One region of the Halomonas chromatireducens genome, then DNA from elsewhere that is predicted to be linked to it. Evidence: predicted binding sites of a transcription regulator. Region 1 holds the regulator's gene; the other holds the start of a gene.
The links. Region 1 encodes sigma-54, which starts transcription at its own class of promoters, with help from an activator protein. Its sites were predicted from a motif close to TGGCACNNNNNTTGCTNT; they were not measured.

Region 1 (7,475 bases):
GTTGATCGATGAGATGACCATCGCTGGAGGCTGAGGCGGGCCATCAGGGGCGCTGTGTCACGTCCAGGGGGAGGGGTGCTTAGGCATCCTCTTCGAAGCGGGCATCGAACAGGGTCTCCAACGCATCGAGGACCTGTTCGGCGTCCTGTCCCTCGGCGCTCACCGTCAGCTCGGTGCCGCACGGGGCGCCGAGCATCAGCAGTGACATGATATTGCAGGCGTCGGCATCCTGGCCGCCACGGCTGACAGTGACTCGTGCCTGGTAGGGTTGGCAGCACTGCACCAGCTTGGTGGCCGCTCTGGCGTGCAGGCCACGCTTGTTGGTCAGTGTTAGCTTGCGGCTGGCCACGCTTACGACTCCTTGCGTTCAGGCTTTCCCGGAGCGTCCTGTGGTGAGGGGGAGACCGGCGTGTGTATGCCGAGCTCTCGGTGGCGCAGGCGAACGTCAGGCTGCAGCTGGGCCAGGTGGTGTGCCAGCCGTTCGGCAAGGTATACCGAGCGATGCTGTCCACCGGTGCAGCCGATGGCGACGGTGAGATAGCTTCTGTGGCTGCTGCGATAGGCGGGGAGCCAGCGCTCGATCCAGCCGATGATGTCGTCAAGCATCTCCCCCACCAGCGGATACTGCTCCAGGAACTCAACGATGCTGGGCTCGCGGCCGGTGGCAGAACGCAGCCGCGGGTCCCAGTAGGGGTTTGGCAGGCAGCGGGCATCAAAGACGATATCCGCATCAAGGGGCACCCCTCCCTTGAAGCCGAAGGACTCGACGGTAAGCGTCAACTGATCGGGCCGATGGCTGGCAACCTGGTCGGTGATGCGGCCTCGCAGGTCATGGACCGAAAGCCGGGAGGTGTCGATGATCAGGTCGGCCAGGTTGCGAATGTCGCTCAGGGTGGCGTCTTCCGACTCGATTGCCTCTCCCAGCGTCATGTCGCTGCCACGTGTCATCGGATGGCGTCGCCGTGTGGCCGAGTATCGCTCGATCAGAATTCTTGCATCTGTGGTGAGGTAGATGACCTGGCAATCGATCTTGCGGGCGCGCAGCTCCTCGAGCAGACGGGGGAAGCGCTCCAGGGCATGGGGGAGGTTGCGTGAGTCGATGCTGACAGCAATGGAGGATTGGCCGGACGGTCCGCTGGGCAGTTCTTCTACCAGCGATCCCAGCAGCATCGCTGGAAAGTTGTCGATGGCGTAGTAGCCCAAGTCTTCGAGCGCCTGCAGTGCGATCGACTTGCCGGAGCCGGAACGGCCACTGATGATCACGAGCTGCATGCGGGTCTCCTGGTTGGCTGGCCGGGCGGCCCGGGAAGGTCAGAGCGGCGTCGGCGTCTGTCGTCGAATGGCTTCAATGAGCCGCTCGTGGAGCTCACGTTGGCTGTTGCTCTTGCGCAGTGCCACTCGAGTGTCGACATCGTTCATGATGCTGGCCACCTGGCTGAGTAGCGCCAGATGTGTATCGTCCGCCTCTTCCGGGACCAGCAGTACGAAGACCAGGTCGACCGGCTCGCCGTCGATGGCGTCGAAATCGATAGGCTCCGCCAGCTGGAGGAAGGCCGCGACCGGACTGTGACAGTGGGGGCTCCTGGCGTGAGGAATGGCCACCCCATTGCCGATGCCCGTGCTACCGAGGCGTTCTCTGCCGATCAGGCGGGCAAAGACTTCCTGGCTGTCGAGGCTCGGCGTGTTCTGTGCGATGAAGGTGCTGAAGAATTCCAGCACCCGTTTCTTGCTGCCACCGGGGACGCCGAACAAGGCGCGCTCCGGCGGCAGAATGGTTTCCAGTGTCATGGCAATCAGCGAATGCCGGCGCCCTGGGCGCGGGCCTGGGCTTTTTCCTTGTGTTTGACCAGTTGACGGTCGAGCTTGTCGGTCAGTGCGTCAATAGCGGCGTACATGTCGGGATCGGTGGCCTCGGCATGAAGGTCGGCGCCGGCAGCATGCAGGGTGCAGGCGGCCAGTTGACGCTCCTTCTCTACCGAAAGCGTGACCTGGACGTTGGTGATGTTGTCGTAGTGGCGCTGCACGCGGGTCAGTTTTTCGCTGACGTAGTCACGCAGGGCATCGGTCAGTTCCACATGGTGGCCGGTAATATTGACTTGCATGACAGGCTCCTTCGTCCTTCGGGTGGTGCCTCGATTGTAACCCTTTTTGAGGCCCTGCAAACCCCTCCCTTTCCGGTTTCCTGCGAAGGGTCAAGAGAGCGGGCTGGGGTCAGCGAAATCGCTTGCGCTCGCTTGAGGAGGGTATGCCCAACGCTTCCCGGTACTTGGCGACGGTTCGCCGCGCAACGCGGATGCCGTCCTCGGCCAGCAGATCGACCAGGCGACTGTCCGACAGCGGCTTGCGGGGCGGCTCGTCCTGTACTAGCTTGCGGATCCGGGCACGGATCGCGGTGCTGGAATAGGCGTCGCCTTCGCCTTCTCCGCCGCCGACATGGCTGGAGAAGAAGAACTTGAGTTCGAACACGCCGCGCGGCGTGTGGATGAATTTCTGGGTCGTTACGCGAGAGATGGTCGACTCATGCATATCCACGGCCTGGGCAATATCAGCCAGTATCAGTGGCCGCATGGCCTCCTCCCCCTGCTCGAGAAAGTCGAGCTGGCGGGCCATGATCTCGCGGCCGACCCGCAGCAGGGTGTCGTTCCGGCTGGCCAGGCTCTTCATCAGCCAGCGCGCCTCCTGAAGGTGATCCTTGAGAAACTGGTTGTCCTGGCTCTTGTCGGCGCGCCTTACCAGGGCCACGTAATCGGGCTGGATGCGCAGTCTTGGCAGGGCGTCGGCGTTGAGCTCGACACGCCAGCCGCGCTCGTCATGGTGAGCGAGCAGGTCGGGGGTGATGTAATTGCCACTCACCTCGGCGAACTCGCTGCCCGGGCGCGGGTCCAGCGAGCGAATCAGACCGATCACCTCCTCCAGGGCCTCATCGTCCAGCCCCAGGCGGCGCTTGAGCAGTCGGCGATCGTCGCTGGCCAGGGCTTCGAGGAACTGGCGGACGAGGCGCCTGGCCTGGGGGAGCAGCGGGGTGTCGTCGGGTAGTGCCGCGAGCTGCAGCATCAGGCATTCACGCAGGTCCCGGGCAAAGACACCGGTAGGTTCGAATTGCTGCAGACGCAGCAGCACCTGCTCGACCTCCCGGGTTGGCAGGCCCTCGAGGCCCTGCTGGCGGAGCCCGTCGCGAATCTCTTCCAGCGGCTGCGCCAGGTAGCCGGTGCCGTCCACGGCATCGATCAGGCTCTCGGCGATCTGGCGCTGGCGCTCGCTGAGATCGGTCATCGCGAGCTGCCAGATCAGGTGGCTGGCCAGGCTCTGCCCGGCGGCCTGGCGTTCAAAATCAGGTCCTTCGCCGCTGCCCGAGCTGGCGCCATGGTCGGGGTAGGTGTCAGACCAGTCGCTGTCGGTGGAAAGTTCAGAGGGAATTTCGCTGGCCCAATCGTCGTCTTGGACCGCTTCGGCGGTCTGTTCGCCGAAGCCGTCGTCGAGTTCCAGCATGGGGTTGGTTTCCAGCGCCTGCTGGATCTCCTGACGCAGATCGAGCGTCGAGAGCTGCAGCAGCGCAATCGCCTGCTGCAGTTGGGGCGTCATGGTCAGCTGAGTGCCGACACGGAGTTGCAAGGATGCTTTCATGGCCATGAGAATAGGGGGCTCATCTGCCGAAAAAAACCACCCTAGCCCCCAATGGTTCGACTTGCAAGTGTTTTGAGTGCAATAAGCATGCCATCCGCAATTTCCGTGCCGAATATGCATGTTTATATTGACAGCAGGCAGTTGTGTTGATCGAGTCGCCAGGTTTAGAGACGGAAGTCCTCGCCGAGATAGACCTCACGCACCCTGCGGTTGGCGAGAATGGCATTGGCATCACCTTCCGCAATGATCTGCCCGTCTCCGACGATGTAGGCGGTATTGCAGATATCCAATGTCTCGCGCACGTTGTGGTCGGTGATCAGGACGCCGATATCACGCGCCTTGAGCTGACGGATGATGCCTTTGATTTCACCAACGGAAATAGGATCCACGCCAGCGAAAGGCTCATCGAGCAGGATGAAGGCCGGCTCGGTGGCCAGCGCCCTGGCGATCTCCACCCGTCGCCGTTCGCCGCCAGACAGGCTCATGCCGAGATTGTTGCGGATATGGGTAACATGAAAGTCTTCCAGCAGCTCTTCCAAGCGCGCATGACGGCCTCGTCGGTCCAGGTCCTTGCGCGTCTCGAGAATGGCCATGATGTTATCCGCCACCGAGAGCTTGCGAAAGATCGAGGCTTCCTGGGGAAGGTAGCCAATGCCGGCGCGGGCACGCTCATGCATGGCCGACCCGCTCAGGTCCAGGTCGTCGATATGCACTTCACCGGCGTCGGCGCGGACCAGGCCAACGATCATGTAGAACGAAGTGGTCTTGCCGGCACCGTTGGGGCCGAGAAGGCCGACGATGCTGCCCTGCTCGATGGAGAGGCTGATGTCGTGTACCACACGGCGACGCTTGTAGCTCTTGGCCAGGTGAGTGGCTCTCAGGGTCTTCATTACCACGTCAGCGCTCCGGTTGCAGGGTCATGCGAATCCGCTGGCGCCCTTCGACACCTTCGCTCTCGGCACGAGCCTGAACCACGCGGCGATCGAGGAAGTACTCCAGATAGCCGCCATCGAAGGTATCGCCCCGCTGATGCAGCTCGGCCCTGTCGATCAGTTCGACGCGGCGCTCGGCGACATGATAGATGATGGTTCGCCCCCAGCCACGCACCACGGGTTCGTCCGGGTCGGGCTGCTGCTCGATATAGGCGCGCTCGCCGGTGGCGATGGCGCGAGTCAGTTCGCCAGCCTGGTTGCGGCGGATCTCGACCCGGTTGCCGGTCAGTTGCATGGTCCCCCGGCGAATGTCCACGTCACCGGTATAGACGGCGGTGCCGGCGGTGTCGTCGAGATCGAGCTGGTCGGCCTCGACTTCGATGGGTTGGTCGGCGTCTCGCTGCTGGGCCAGGGCCGGGCCGCTTCCCCACGCCATGCCAACCAGCGCCAGGGCGATTAGCATGCGGGCGGTTGGGAACTTGAATTGCTTCATGGCGTGACATCCTCTGGTTCGATGGCTTCGGCCTGGCCCTGCTGGGCGCGCTCCGGGGGGTGGTGGCCGCGAACATTGTCGGTCAAACGTGACCGGTTGTCATGGATCCAGGCATCGAAGCGGTCGCCGCGCATGTGTTGGGGGGGCTGCTGGAGCAGTGCCGGGGTGTCGCTCCAGGCGTGCCCGACATTGGCGTCGAAGTGCAATATTTCTGTGTCGAGCTGCCAGCGCTCCTCGGGGGCGAACAGTCGGGCGTTGCCGGTCAGTGTCAGTGGATTGCCCCCGGGGCCAAGTCGCCCTTCGTCGCCGCTGGCAATCCAGCGCCTACCCTCTCGATCGATCAAGTGGGCCACCGGGGTTACCGCTCGGGTGACATCATCGTGAGGAGTATGCACCAGGCGCGGGCTGTCCAGGCGCTGGTGGGCACGGCCCTGGGCGTCGAATCGCGTCAGCCTGGCTTCTTCGAGGTAGTAGTCAGGTTCGCCGGCCTCGTCGGTGGGCACCGGGCCGGGAGCGGGAGTCTGCCAGGGCGCTAGCCATGCAAGCAGTGCTCCCAGGCCAATCAGGATCAGCAGGAGCCATAGTCGAAACGAGGGGCGGGGCAGGCGCTTGGGCAGCATGGGGTCAGTGCTGGACGTGAAGATAGGTGTCGACCAGGGCGTCTCGGTGTCCTTGGGCTTCGAGCAGGGTATCGCAGATCTCGCGAACGGCCCCGTGGCCACCGCTGCGTAAAGTGACCCAGTCGGCCAGGGCGTGAATGTAGGGAGGGGCTCCAGGGACGGTGATGCCAATGCCGGCCCGCTGGATGGCGGCCAGGTCGGGAAGATCGTCGCCGCAATAGGCGACCTGCTCCAGAGAGAGGTTCTTGCGTCGGCAGAGTTCGCGCAAGGTGGCCAGCTTGTCCTCACAGCTCTGGAAGACGTGGTCGATGCCCAGCGCGGCAGCGCGATGACTGACCATGGAGGATTCTCGACCCGTCAGCAGGGCAACCTGGATGCCGGCGCGCCGCAGCAGCTTGATGCCCAGCCCGTCCTGGGTATGGAATGCCTTGATCTCAACGCCGTCGGCCTGGAAGTAGAGTCGTCCGTCGGTCAGTACCCCATCGACATCGAGGGCCAGTAGACGGATCTGGCGTAGACGGTCGAGGAGCCGGGGGTCGTTGATCGGAGTTGCCAGAGCCATGGGCTCTCCTTGTGGTTCAAAAGGTCAGTGGTTCAAAAGGTCAGGGGTTCAATGGGTCGTCAGATCACGCCGCTGCGCAGCAGGTCGTGCATGTGCAGGGCACCGACCGGATGTCCTTCTTCGTCGACCACGGCCAGGGCCGTGATCCGATTGTCCTCCATGACGCGCACCGCCTCGGCGGCCAGCAGGTCGGGGGCGATGCGCTTGCCGGGGCGAGTCATGACGTCATCGACACTCAGTTGGCTGAGGTCGGTATGCTGGTCCAGGGTGCGGCGCAAGTCGCCATCGGTATAGACACCAATCAGTCGATTCTGCACGTCCACCACACAGGTGAAGCCGAGCCCCTGTCGGGACATCTCCAATAGTGCGTCCCGCAGCGGGCTGCCCATCGGGACGCTCGGCAGTCGCGTACCCTGATGCATGAGATCGGCGACCCGTAGCAGGAGCCGCTTTCCCAGGCTGCCTCCCGGGTGTGAGCGGGCGAAGTCCTCAGCGGTGAAGCCGCGGGCTTCCAGCAGGGCGACGGCCAGGGCATCTCCCAGGGCTAGCGCCGCTGTGGTAGAGGCGGTGGGGGCCAGGTCCAGGGGACAGGCCTCACGGGCGACGGCGGCACTCAGGTGAGCGTCGGCATGGCGGGCCAGGGTCGACTCGGGGTTCCCCGTCATGCTGACCAGCGGCGTGCCCATACGCTTGAGTAGTGGCAGAATCGCTGTGACTTCTCCGGTTTCACCGGAGTTGGAAAGGGCCAGCACCACATCGCCCGGAGTGATCATGCCGAGGTCGCCATGGCTGGCTTCGCCGGGGTGGACGAAGAAGGCCGGCGTCCCGGTGCTGGCCAGGGTCGCGGCGATCTTGCCGGCAATATGGCCCGATTTTCCCATGCCGGTGACGACCACCCGACCCTGGCAGGCAAGCATGAGCTCACAGGCATGATCGAAATGGCTATCCAGTCGATCGGCAAGGGCGCCGATGGCCTGGTGCTCGATTTGAAGCGTGCGACGGGCGCTATCGCGCAATGGCGATACGTCGGCGGGATCGGCTTGATGTGGAGAAGCAGCGTCTATGGTCATGATGATGATTGTTGCCCGTTGTGGCGTTTCACTCAAGGAGCGCCGTTGCCGACAAGCCCCAGCCAGCCCAGATAGGCGAGATAGCACCCCAGCAGCAGGCTGGCAGGCAGACGCTCGATGCGGCCTTGGCGCTGCCACAGAAGCAGCATGGACATGGCCAGGGTCAGCAGCAGC
Region 2 (7,475 bases), 1.3 Mb from region 1:
GGCGATGATGGAAGGTCGGTTGTCAGACGACCGCGGCCTGGGGCCGGCGCTCCGGGAGCATGCCGCGGTCGAGAATGAAGCGGATGATGCTCTCGAGGCCCACTCCGTCATAGAGATTGGTGAAGACGAAGGGGCGCTCGCCACGCATCTTCTTCGAATCCCGCTCCATGACATCCAGCGAGGCATGCACCTGCTCGGCGATATCGATCTTGTTGATGATCAGCAGATCCGACTTGGTGATGCCGGGCCCGCCCTTGCGCGGAATCTTGTCGCCGGCCGAGACGTCGATCACATAGAGGGTGAGATCGGAGAGCTCGGGGCTGAAGGTGGCCGACAGGTTGTCACCGCCGGACTCCACCAGCACCAGCTCCAGGCCGGGGTGACGCGCCTGCAGGTCGTCGATGGCCGCCAGGTTCATGGAGGCGTCCTCGCGGATGGCGGTATGCGGGCAGCCGCCGGTTTCCACCCCGAGAATGCGATCCGCTGGCAGCGCATCGTGCTTGAGCAGGAAGTCGGCATCTTCGCGGGTATAGATGTCGTTGGTGACCACGGCGATATCGTAGTGGTCACGCAGAGCAAGGCAGAGCTGCTTGAGCAGTGCCGTCTTGCCGGAACCTACCGGGCCGCCGACGCCGATGCGTAAACAGTGTGTCATGTCGATCTCTCCTTGGCCGCTTGGGCGGCTTTGTCAGGTTCATGGGATGCCGGGCCAACTTCTGCCTGGTGACATCCGCTGTTCCATCAACTGCGAAACAGCCGCGAATATTGGGTTTCGTGTAGTGCGCTGGCCAGCGCCAGGCCGGGCAGAACAGGCCCCAGCTCGTCTTCCTCCAGGGCCAGCGCCTCATCCACCGACGTCACGAGCGCCGGGCGCAGCCGCTCCACCAACCGCTGGGCCGAGGTATGGCCAAGCGGCAGCGCCTTGCAGGCCACCGCAAGCTGGTTCTCCAGCCAGGCCCAGGCGAAGCCGAGCAGCGCCTGGCGCGCCGGCACGCCACGGACATGGGCCGTCCAGGCGAAAGCCGTCACGTAGCCGGCCCCCGGCGGCAGCGCGGGCGACGCTCTCGAAGGACTTTTCTCAGGGCTATTCGGCAGCAGGCCGAGGCTGCCCAGCAGCCGGATCAGCGAAGCCCCCAGGCGCGAATCTTCCGCCGCCAGCTCGGCGGTTTCGCGGTTGGCCGCAAGCCACCGGTCCCACTCGGCCACCGCTTCCCCATCGCCTGCCGCCCAGGCCGCCTGAAGACGCGCCAGCACCGGCAGCTCGCATCGGGTCAGGCCGTCCTCCAGCACCCCTTCCAGCCACTCGCCGAGGCTCGCCTCATCGCTGACCCAGCCCAGCTCGAAGGCACTCTCCAGGCCCTGGGAGAAGGCGAAGGCGCCGATAGGCAGTGCCGGGCTGACCAGTTGCAGGAGCCCCAGCAGGGCCAGGTCATCACCACCTCCCTGCCCCGCCGCCGCTGACTGCTCAGTGCGCATGACTGTGGCCATGATCGTGGGAGTGACTGTGCCGATGGTCATGCCCGGAGTGGTGGGCATGCCCGGCCTGGGCGTAGGCACCGGGCTCGGGGTCGAACGGTGCCTCATGCCGCTCAAGGGTCGCCCCCAGCAGCTCGGCCAGCTCTTCCAGCACATGGTCCGGCGGGAAGCGCACCCAGCCCTGGTCGGGCCTGGCATCGTCGCTGCCCAGAGCCAGCTGCACATGGCGATTGCCCAGGTGGTAGGCCAGCCGCGCCAGCAGCAGGCCGGCGGTTACACGTGCCGTGACTACCGGTTCGATGGCCGCCCTGATGCGCACGATCTCGCCGCTCTCCGCACGCAGCCCCTCGCCGTCGCGCAGCACCGGGCCCCGGTCGAGGAACAGGCCGAGCTCGCGGCCGGCATCGCTTTTCGCCTTGAGCCGGCCGCGAATGCGCAGCTCGAAGGGCAGCGTCAGGGTGTCGCTGGCCTGGTCGGCCACGACGGGCCCCAGGCGTTCGGTCAGTTTCAGCATCGTTCATTTCCTTTTTTGAGCCTCGGACCCGTAGCCTATTTACCGCGGCTAACCCGGCGACAGGTCTAGGCGGGGGCGCTGTGAATACGTCCCTGTACGCTACCGATTCCTTCCCTGGAATCGGACCCCCGCTACGACCTGCCCCCAGCGCCGCTCACTTTGGCGGTCGCAGCCCGTAGTGCGGCGCTCGGCACTCAGAACAGGTGGTAGCGCTGGGCCAACGGCAGCTCGGTGGCCGGCTCGCAGGTCAGCAGCTCGCCGTCGCAGCGCACCTCGTAGGTCTGCGGGTCGACGGTCAGCTCCGGGCAGGCGTCGTTGAGTTTCATGTGCTGCTTGCGCACGCCGCGCACGTTGCGACACGCCGAAAGCTCACTGTGCAACCCCAGCCGCTCCTTGATGCCGGCCTCGATGGCCGCCTGGCTGACGAAGCTGAGGCGAGTGGCGCTGGCCGCACGGCCCAGGGCACCGAACATGAAACGGTAATGCACCGGCTGCGGCGTCGGGATCGAGGCATTGGGGTCGCCCATGGGGGCACCGGCGATCATGCCGCCCTTGATGATGAGTGCCGGCTTGACGCCGAAGAAGGCCGGGTCCCACAGCACCAGGTCGGCCAGCTTGCCCAGCTCGATGGAGCCCACCTCATGCGCGATGCCGTGGGTGATGGCCGGGTTGATGGTGTACTTGGCGATATAGCGCTTGGCGCGAAAATTGTCGGCGCCCAATGCCGCGTCTTCCGGCAACAGCCCGCGCTGCACTCTCATCTTGTGGGCGGTCTGCCAGGTGCGGCACACCACCTCGCCCACCCTGCCCATGGCCTGGGAGTCCGAGGCGATCATGGAGATCACCCCCAGGTCGTGAAGAATGTCCTCGGCGGCGATGGTCTCACGGCGAATGCGCGAATCGGCGAAGGCCACGTCCTCGGGTATGTTCGGGTCCAGGTGGTGGCACACCATCAGCATGTCGAGATGCTCGTCGATGGTGTTGACCGTGTAGGGCCGCGTCGGGTTGGTGGACGACGGCAGTACGTAGGGCTTCGAACAGGCCGTCAGAATATCCGGCGCATGGCCGCCCCCCGCCCCCTCGGTATGGTACGTATGAATGCCGCGCTCCTTGAACGCCGCCAGTGTGTCCTCGACGAAACCCGACTCGTTCAGGGTATCGGTATGGATCGCCACCTGGACGTCGTAGGCGTCGGCGACGCTGAGACAGTTGTCGATGGATGCCGGGGTGGTGCCCCAGTCCTCGTGAAGCTTGAGGCCCATGGCGCCGGCAACGAGCTGGGCCTCCAGCGCCTCCGGCAGGCTGGCGTTGCCCTTGCCCAGCAGGCCGATGTTCATGGGCATCTCGTCCACCGCCTGGAGCATCTTGCCGATGTGCCAGGGCCCGGGCGTGCAGGTGGTGGCCTTGGTGCCGGTGGCGGGCCCCGTACCGCCCCCGAGCATGGTGGTAATGCCACTCATCAGCGCCTCCTCCACCTGCTGGGGGCAGATGAAGTGGATATGGGCGTCGATACCGCCAGCCGTCAGGATCATGCCTTCGCCGGCGATGATCTCGGTGCCGGGGCCGATGACGATCGCCACATCGGGCTGCGTGTCGGGATTGCCCGCCTTGCCGATGGCTTTGATGCGTCCGGCCTTGAGGCCCACGTCGGCCTTGACGATGCCCCACCAGTCGAGGATCAGGGCATTGGTGATCACGGTATCCATCACCGCGTCGTCATGGCGCTGGCTCTGACCCATGCCGTCACGGATCACCTTGCCGCCGCCGAACTTGACCTCGTCGCCGTAATGGGTCGCATCGTCCTCGACCTGGATCCACAGCTCGGTGTCGCCCAGGCGCACCCGGTCGCCGGTGGTGGGGCCGTACATGTCGGCATAGGCCTGGCGGCTGATCTTGTTATCGGGCTTCATGGCTTGCCTCCCTTGTCCGCCGTGTCGAGCGCGCCCATCACCTCGCCGCGGAAGCCATACACATGACGACGGCCGACGAAGGGAATCAAGGTCACCTTGCGGGACTGGCCGGGCTCAAAGCGGATGGCCGTGCCCGCCGCCACGTCGAGGCGATGTCCACGCGCGCGGTCGCGATCGAAGGTCAGCGCCGGATTGGCCTCGGCAAAGTGATAGTGGGAGCCGATCTGGATCGGCCGGTCGCCGGTATTGGCCACTTCGACGGTGATGCGATCGCGCCCTTCGCAGAGCGCAATCTCGCCGTCCTTCAATTGGTACTGTCCTGGGATCATGGGGCCGGGAATCATGGAGTCTCCTTACACAATCGGCGTGTGGACTGTGACCAGCTTGGTACCGTCGGGGAAAGTCGCCTCCACCTGCACCTCGTCGACCATCTCGGCCACGCCCTCCATGACGTCATCACGGCTCAGGATCTCGCGCCCGTAGCTCATCATTTCGGCGACGGTGCGGCCGTCACGGGCGCCCTCCATGATCTCGGCACTGATCAGGGCCACCGCCTCGGGGTAGTTGAGCTTGAGCCCGCGCGCTCGGCGACGTTCGGCAAGCAGGGCGGCGGTAAACAGCAGCAGCTTGTCCTTGTCTCTGGGGGTCAGTTCCATGCGATTCTCCTGGAGAGTCAGGTAAACCAGATACGGGGGGGATGGGCACATGTACTGCTCAGCAACGGCCTGAGACACGCCCAGGCCTGCTGGCAGATTTCCCATGCCTCATTGCGTTCGTTGCCCAGATAGCGCAGCAGCAGGACGCCATGGCGTACCGTCACCGCCCAGCGTGGGCTGGTGGATATGGCATCACGCAACGCTTCGATGGCCTCGCCCTCGTCGCCCAGCCCCACCGCCCATAACGTGGCCTGCACCGTGGCACCACCCTGCCCCCAGCGCCCGGCGAAACGCGGGTGCAGCGGGTCCAACGGCTGACGCTCCAGCCACAGCGGCTTGCCGTCTAGTATCAGTCGAAAGCGCTGGTCGATGCGGCCGGAGACATAGGGCAGGTCGCTCGCCGGACGCCCCAGTGCCAGCACCTCCCAGCCCAGGCAGCGCGCCGAGCCGGCCAGGTCGATATGCGTCGACTGCTCTCCCATCGAGCCGTCGAAGGCGATGGTCTCCTGAGGCAGCCATTCGAGAAAGGCGCCGTCGGCCACTTCAAGGTGGGTATGCTGGCCCCAGGCCACGCCATGGCTGTCGGCCTTGTAGAGCTTGTTGGCAGCCGGCGTGGTCAGCAGCGCACGGGTATCCGCGCCCACCCGGGCCGAGATCGCCAGCCTGTCGCCACTGACCAGCCCCCCCGGCGGATGCAACAGGTAGACGTGACAGGGGCCCGTCCGACCTTCGGGATAGAACGGCCGCTGTACCCGTAGCGGCCCCTGGTGGCGCGCTTGCACCATTCTCGTAACCCCGCCACGCGCCTCGAAGGCCAGCGCCAGCGAGGCCGCCCAGTGGCGCCCCGCATCGAAGCGGTGGCCGGAGTTCGTCGGTGGTTCGGTGGAAACGGCAGTCTCGAAAGCGCTCATGGGCGGCCTTAAGCAGCATGGTCATGAACACATTAAGCAAAGGACGTACCATGGTGGTGAAAACAAAGATTACATATTTACATCCAACTACTTGGATCTTGAAAGATGCCACTATCGAGATCTGTATGCCTTATCGCGGAGCGTCCGACTACGCCCTGTCGCTTCATAAAGGTGCGGACCACTCTCAAGGTGAGCCAATTAGGTGCAATTAGTCTGCCGGCAGGACGAAATACGAATATCGGGCCAACAGCCGGGCCGGCGATTGACCCTGACATTACCGCCTAGCGCAGAACAGGCGACCGAAGTGCCTGACCCGATGGGCTCACCGTGACGAAGAGAGACATACGGGGAGTGGCATCACAGGCACTATGAGCTAGAGTGATAGCGCACCTTAGACTGCAGTGCGTTTCTCCAATGGGAAGGAAGATATTTCATGATGTTCAAGACACTATTCGCCGGAACCGCCCTGAGCCTCAGCCTTGGCGTCACCGCTCTGGCAAACGCTGCTCCGGTCACCCATATGGGAGGGGACATCACAGAAGAACAGGTACTCGCCACTCAGCGGGCATGGGGAGAGGCCCTGGTCGACATTTCTGATACGTACAAAGCAGAAGGCATCGACGCCGCCACCGAGCTCGCCCGCAACGTCATCGACAGCGCCTACGGCCATGCGATGGGTCCGATACTGTTCAAGCCCACGCTTACCAAGGCTCCCCAGACGTTCCGCACCACTCCGGAAGGCGCACTCGCCTACTTTGTGGGTCATGATGACGCCTATCCTGATGACAGTGGCTTCGCCTTGAAAGGCTGGCAGGAAGTCAGCATCGACAATTCCGCTATCTTCATCAGCGGCGACGTCGCCATGACCATTGGCACCGTGTCCATTCTCGATGCCGATGGACATACCACCACTGTGGACAAGACCTGGGGCTACCATCTGGACGACGAGGGTGAGCTCCGTATCGTTCTGCATCACTCCTCACTGCCATACACCGAATAGTCCCACACGGAATATGCCGGATGCACTGTATGAGTATCCAATCTGCGGCCCTATACCGTCAGGTGCTCCTTGATCAGTGCATCCGATAGCTCCCCGATCCCCCCCTTGGCCACCGGTCGACCACGGTTCATGATCACGAAGCGATCCGCGTACTTGCGGGCGAAGGGCAGCTTCTGCTCCACCAGCAGCACCGTGAGCCCATCCTCGTCGATCAGCTTGCGGATCACCTCGCCAATCTGGGCGACGATATTGGGCTGGATCCCCTCCCCCGGCTCATCGAGGATCAACAGGCGGGGCTCGATTACCAGCGCCCGGCCGATGGCCAGCTGCTGCTGCTGCCCCCCGGAGAGATCACCGCCACGGCGGTGTTTCATCTCGGCGAGCACCGGGAACAGCTCGAATACCCGTTCCGGGATGCTGCGCTTGCCATCGCGGCGTGCCGCCAGTCCGGTACGCAGGTTCTCCTCCACCGTCATCAGCGGAAATATCTGGCGTCCTTGGGGCACATAGCCAATGCCCAGGCGCGAGCGCTCCTCAACCCGTTTCCTGGTCAGCTCAACGTCATCCGCGTAGCGGATGCTGCCGCTGGAGATGGCCACCTCACCCATGATCGCCTTCAGCAGCGTGGTCTTGCCGACGCCGTTGCGACCCATCACGCAGGTACACTGGCCGGCAGGCACGTCCAGATCGAGGTCCCACAGGGTATGGCTCTCGCCGTAGTACTGGTTGAGCTTGTCGACGGTCAGCATCAGGCCACCTCCTCTTCGGCGTCGGCCCCCAGGTAGACCTCGACCACTTTCGGGTCGTTGGACACCTGGTCCATGCTGCCCTCGGCCAGCACGCTACCCTGGTGGAGCACCGTCACCTTACGTGCGATGGAGCGCACGAAGCCCATGTCGTGCTCCACGACGACCACCGACTGCTTGCCGGCAAGGCCGGTGAGCAGCTCGGCGGTGCGCTCCATCTCCTGCTCGGTCATGCCGGCCACCGGCTCGTCGACGAGCAGCA

Region 2: LOKO_RS18170 (urease accessory protein UreD) is a predicted target of sigma-54. The motif match lies at 5,501-5,518, and genes of this name have one in related genera.

Annotation. Positions count from the first base shown of each region.
Region 1 is NZ_CP014226.1:1,214,472-1,221,946, forward strand. It holds gene pmbA (metalloprotease PmbA) at 1-34, shown strand, start outside; gene LOKO_RS05670 (HPr family phosphocarrier protein) at 80-349, opposite strand; gene rapZ (RNase adapter RapZ) at 352-1,272, opposite strand; gene ptsN (PTS IIA-like nitrogen regulatory protein PtsN) at 1,312-1,788, opposite strand; gene hpf (ribosome hibernation-promoting factor, HPF/YfiA family) at 1,794-2,102, opposite strand; gene LOKO_RS05690 (RNA polymerase factor sigma-54) at 2,212-3,630, opposite strand; gene lptB (LPS export ABC transporter ATP-binding protein) at 3,789-4,514, opposite strand; gene lptA (lipopolysaccharide transport periplasmic protein LptA) at 4,522-5,049, opposite strand; gene lptC (LPS export ABC transporter periplasmic protein LptC) at 5,046-5,669, opposite strand; gene LOKO_RS05710 (KdsC family phosphatase) at 5,674-6,231, opposite strand; gene LOKO_RS05715 (KpsF/GutQ family sugar-phosphate isomerase) at 6,291-7,301, opposite strand; gene LOKO_RS05720 (calcium/sodium antiporter) at 7,334-7,475, opposite strand, start outside.
Region 2 is NZ_CP014226.1:3,905,100-3,912,574, forward strand. It holds gene ureG (urease accessory protein UreG) at 23-655, opposite strand; gene LOKO_RS18145 (urease accessory UreF family protein) at 742-1,476, opposite strand; gene ureE (urease accessory protein UreE) at 1,466-1,990, opposite strand; gene ureC (urease subunit alpha) at 2,185-3,900, opposite strand; gene LOKO_RS18160 (urease subunit beta) at 3,897-4,229, opposite strand; gene ureA (urease subunit gamma) at 4,254-4,556, opposite strand; gene LOKO_RS18170 (urease accessory protein UreD) at 4,574-5,467, opposite strand; gene LOKO_RS18175 (phosphoribosyl-AMP cyclohydrolase) at 5,901-6,467, shown strand; gene urtE (urea ABC transporter ATP-binding subunit UrtE) at 6,518-7,216, opposite strand; gene urtD (urea ABC transporter ATP-binding protein UrtD) at 7,216-7,475, opposite strand, start outside.